Regions from separate parts of the Bacillus sp. MUM 13 genome, predicted to be linked through region 1. Evidence: riboswitches for the same ligand, from Rfam matches in the RefSeq annotation. Region 1 holds a riboswitch; the other holds the start of a gene.

Region 1 (2,471 bases):
AGCAGCCATAACAAAAAAAAGCCCGCATCTCTTAATGCAGGCCATCCTAAGATGGACCGCCATTAAGCGATACGAGCTTTTTTACATTTATCCGTTAACCTTCTCTGCCGCTTGCATATTTCTATTAGGATTGAATTTGCCTTCCCATTTCGAAATAACAATCGCAGCCAACGAATTTCCTATTACGTTTACAACGGTACGGCCCATATCCAGGATACGGTCAATACCTGCAATAAATGCAAGTCCTTCAACCGGAATTCCTACAGAACCAAGTGTGGCCAGGAGAACAACGAATGAAACTCCAGGAACACCTGCGATTCCTTTTGAAGTAACCATCAAGACAAGTACCAATGAAATCTGCTTGGTGATGCTCAAATCAATCCCATACATCTGGGCAATGAAAATGGCAGCAAGCGATTGGTAAAGTGTAGAACCATCCAGGTTGAATGAGTATCCAGTCGGAATAACGAATGAGGAAATATGCTTCGGACAGCCGAGCTTTTCCGTTTTTTCCATAAGCTTAGGAAGCACTGATTCAGAACTCGCGGTAGAAAATGCTAATATGAGCTCTTCCTTCAATGTTTTAATTAATTTGAAAATACTGAATCCTGCTATTTTTGCAACAAGTCCCAGCACAACTATTATAAAGAAAAACATTGTTCCATACACCGTAATGATGAGCTTGCCTAATGGTATAAGTGAAGAAAGCCCAAACTTGGAAACTGTTACACCGATAAGCGCAAATACACCCACTGGCGCCACTTTCATAATCTGGTTTGTCATATAAAACATGGCATCTGCCGTTCCCTGGAAGAAGCGAATCACAGGTTTCCCTTTTTCGCCTATGGCTGAAATCGCAAAACCAAACATCAAGGCAAAAAAGATAATGGCAAGCATATCTCCATTGGCGATCGCCGATATCGGGTTCGCAGGAACTATATTAACGATTGTATCAGCAAATGAATGCTGTTCAGTCGTTTTTGCCGTGTCCACATATGAGCTAATGTCGGTTTTACTTAAGTGTCCCATATCTACACCGGCACCCGGCTTGAAGATATTTGCCGACAATAATCCTAATAAGATGGCGACAGTCGTGATAATTTCAAAGTACAAAATCGTTTTACCGCCAATTTTCCCAAGCTGTTTGATGTCCCCGACACCTGCAACAGCAATGATAATACTTGAAATAACAATCGGTACAACAATCATTTTAATTAAACGGAGAAAAATGTCTCCAATAGGCTGCAAATATTTAGCTATGTCAGAGTTCCCATAAAAAATGGCCCCTACAATAATTCCAATCACCAGGCCTATAAATATTTGCCAAGCCAAACCAATTCGTTTCATCTACATCCTCACCTTCTGTTAAATTCTATTGCGGAAAAGAAATTTGTCTCGGTAAGGGAAACAAATAGTTGTTTTTGGTTCAAAAAAAAGACACGTAGGGTGTCTTTTCATGCGAACGAAATTCACATACTGTTCCCTTTAAGACGCTGACGAGGTTAGCTGTCGGGTTAGGGCCCGGAAACACACATTAGCCCTTTCTGAAGTCAGAATTCACCCCAAGCGGAATACACCGCAAAGTTGGTTCCCCCGTTCTCAATAACAAGATTAAGCGGAAATTGAATTATAATAAAATATTATCTTATAAAAGCAAATCTGTAAATCCTTTTTGTTTATAACTCCCCGCAGAAAATGCTGGATAACAGACAGGATTTCCTGCCGCAGCTAAAAATCCTCTGGGCGCTGCCCTCAATAAAAAAATTTCCTCACGCTTAAAGTACAGCACGAGGAAATGCCCAACACCATTAATAAAGATCTATTTTTCCAAAAGACCAGTCAATAGATAGCGGATTGTTAAGTGCTTGGCAATTTTCTTATAAGCTGGGGCTCCATTTTCCCTGACTAATATAGGAGTAATAAACAAACTGTGATCCTGAGGCGTTTTACATGGTGACACTACAGCAAATTCGCCAGCAGTCAAACCGCTTTTTATTTCCTGCTTCCCTTGAGAACGAAGGCCTAATTCAACATATTGGTTATTTATATACCCTTTTGGGTTTATTTTATAAACATGAGGCTGCTTTTTTACATGCACAGCTTCCTCTTCAATAGCTGATACTCTTTTTGCATTTTTAGCTGTGACCGTTAATGCAACGTTAGAACCAATAGGAAGCTCTCTTTGGGTTTCTTTTATGCTCCCTTTAAAACGGTAGGAATTTTTGGAATTGACAGAAGGCTCCTTAACAGGGTAGGCATTAATTTTCACGATTGTTCCCTTAAGCGGTCTTTTTAATTCCGGTGATTTAATGGTCATCATCATCCCTGTTTTAGCCATTCTAAATTCTTTTTCTGATAGCACACCTTCTACTGAAGGTGTCTTGGATGCAATTGTAAGAATAGGATTTTTCAAATGTTTATTGATTTTTTTCACAAATCCATCCGCCTGGCTTGCTGCGGCTGCGGTATTG
Region 2 (2,471 bases), on a different contig from region 1:
TTTAAAATTTTGATTCGAGTTTTCCGAGGCTTATCATTTTATTAATTTAACGTATTGCAGTAATATTGGTAAGTATGAGTTTTAAAGGAGGCATCTACATGAAACAACTTTCACAAAAAAGGACGGTCTTGCTTCTATCCTTTCTTGTTATAATGTGGGGAATTAATTGGCCGCTGTCTAAGATGGCTTTAAGCTATAGTCCGCCGCTATTATTTGCTGGCATACGAACAATTTTAGGCGGAATCATACTGCTTGCAGTTGCACTGCCCCGATACAGGCTGCTTAACTTCAAGAAAAACTGGAAGGCTTATCTTATTTCAGCCGTTCTTAATATTATCGTTTTTTACGGATTTCAAACGGTAGGATTAGGATATATGCCGGCAGGGCTTTTCTCTGCAATTGTATTTATTGAACCTGTGCTGCTTGGAATATTTTCATGGATATGGCTTGGGGAATCCATGTATCCCCTAAAAATTGCTGGCCTGGTGTTAGGCTTTGCAGGTGTCGCTGTTATTAGCTCTGGAGGGTTTACTGGAAGCATATCTGCAGCTGGTATATTATTTGCGCTTATTTCTGCACTTGGATGGGGTCTTGGAACAGTTTATGTAAAGAGAACAAGTGACAGGGTGGACTCAATATGGATGGTAACACTGCAGCTCCTAATAGGAGGTTTATTTTTATTGGCTGCGGGTTCAAGTACAGAAAACTGGGGAAACATTAACTGGAATGTACCGTTTGTCTCAAATCTGCTGTTTATCTCAGTATTTGTAATAGCATTTGGCTGGCTTGCATTTTTCACATTAGTCGGTTCTGGGGAAGCAAGCAAAGTAGGTTCTTATACTTTCCTTATTCCGCTCATTGCCATTTTTTGCAGTTCTTTTCTGCTGCATGAAACTATAACGTTAAACCTTCTGGCGGGACTTTGTTTAATCATCATCAGCATATGCTTTGTAAACATCAAATTCAAAAGCAGAGCCATAAATAAAATTAATTAACGCCAAACAAAATTTTTATTTACAAAATTAGAACGTCACGGTATGATATCAACAGTTTCATATTTCTAAATCGCTGAGTCAATTCGAACGGGGAAACCATTTTTGTGGCATATTCTTGCCACTGGGGTGAATCCTATTTATAGGTAGGGCTACTCTTTGGTCCAAATCCGACAGCTAACTCCGTAGGCGTATAGGAGAAGAAGGTGAAGCTGGTGTGACTATGCATTTTTATGTCCACAGGGCTGCTTGTTTATGCCTTGCGGATTTTTTTTTGCCCCTTTTTAGCCGCATATCACTTCTTCTCTAGAATTATAGTCTCCCGGCGATTTAAGTTATGTATACAGGGTACTATAATAACAAAACATGATTATGGTGGTGTACTATGTTAACAGCGGTTAAACGATTTTTAATCGGCCGGCCTTTGAAGTCTAATGAATTAGGCGATCAAAAGCTTAATAAGCTGAAAGCCTTGGCGATTCTTTCGTCTGATGCATTGTCTTCTGTGGCTTATGGTCCCGAACAGATTTTGCTTGTTTTAATAACAATAAGCGCAGTAGCTTTTTGGTACTCCCTTCCAATTGCTGTGGGTGTGCTATTTTTATTAACAGCACTTATTCTTTCTTACAGGCAAATTATTTACGCTTATCCGCATGGCGGCGGGGCTTATGTAGTATCAAAAGAAAATTTAGGCCGAAATCCTGGATTAATAGCAGGAGGATCGCTGCTTGTTGACTACATACTGACAGTAGCAGTTAGCGTGTCTGCAGGAACGGATGCCATTACATCGGCGTTTCCGGGTCTGCATCCATATACGGTGCCTATTGCGGTAGTGCTAGTGATTTTTATAACGATACTGAATCTCCGCGGGATTACAGAATCAGCCTCAATCCTTGCTTACCCGGTATATTTATTTGTGCTTGCACTATTCATAATGCTAGGGGTTGGGCTATTCCATATCACTTCCGGAGATGTACCGTCTAATCTTCATCCGCATTTTGGGACGCCTGTTGCAGGCATTTCGCTGTTTCTGCTGTTGAGGGCCTTTGCTTCCGGATGCTCTGCATTGACAGGTGTCGAGGCAATCTCGAATGCAATACCCAACTTTAAAGACCCTGCTCCGAAGAATGCAGCCAAAACATTAATGGCAATGGGATCATTATTAGCTGTGCTGTTTACCGGAATTGTTTTTTTGGCCTATTATTATGGAATTACGCCTAAAACAGAGGAAACAGTCGTTTCACAAATTGCTGAAGCTACATTTGGAAGGAATATTTTTTATTATTTCATCCAGGGAACAACAGCCTTAATTCTAATCCTGGCTGCCAACACAGGCTATTCAGCTTTTCCTCTGCTTGCCTTTAATTTGGCTAAAGATAAATTCATCCCCAGAATGTTTACGATGAGAGGGGACCGGCTAGGATATTCAAATGGAATCATTACATTGGGAGCTACATCAATCCTTTTGATTATTATTTT

Evidence for each region. A riboswitch is a leader RNA that binds a small molecule or an ion and turns the genes downstream of it on or off. The one in region 1 is predicted to bind cyclic di-AMP.
Region 2: linked by a shared signal. The riboswitch ahead of BIV59_RS18520 (APC family permease) and the one ahead of BIV59_RS13555 (cation:dicarboxylate symporter family transporter) in region 1 are both predicted to bind cyclic di-AMP.

The regions. Positions count from the first base shown of each region.
Region 1 covers NZ_MLYQ01000047.1:24,589-27,059, forward strand. Annotated here, with positions in the region: gene BIV59_RS13555 (cation:dicarboxylate symporter family transporter) at 88-1,347, opposite strand; cyclic di-AMP (ydaO/yuaA leader) riboswitch at 1,477-1,628, opposite strand; gene BIV59_RS13560 (efflux RND transporter periplasmic adaptor subunit) at 1,820-2,471, opposite strand, start outside.
Region 2 covers NZ_MLYQ01000092.1:2,109-4,579, forward strand. Annotated here, with positions in the region: gene BIV59_RS18515 (DMT family transporter) at 99-995, shown strand; cyclic di-AMP (ydaO/yuaA leader) riboswitch at 1,057-1,199, shown strand; gene BIV59_RS18520 (APC family permease) at 1,378-2,471, shown strand, end outside.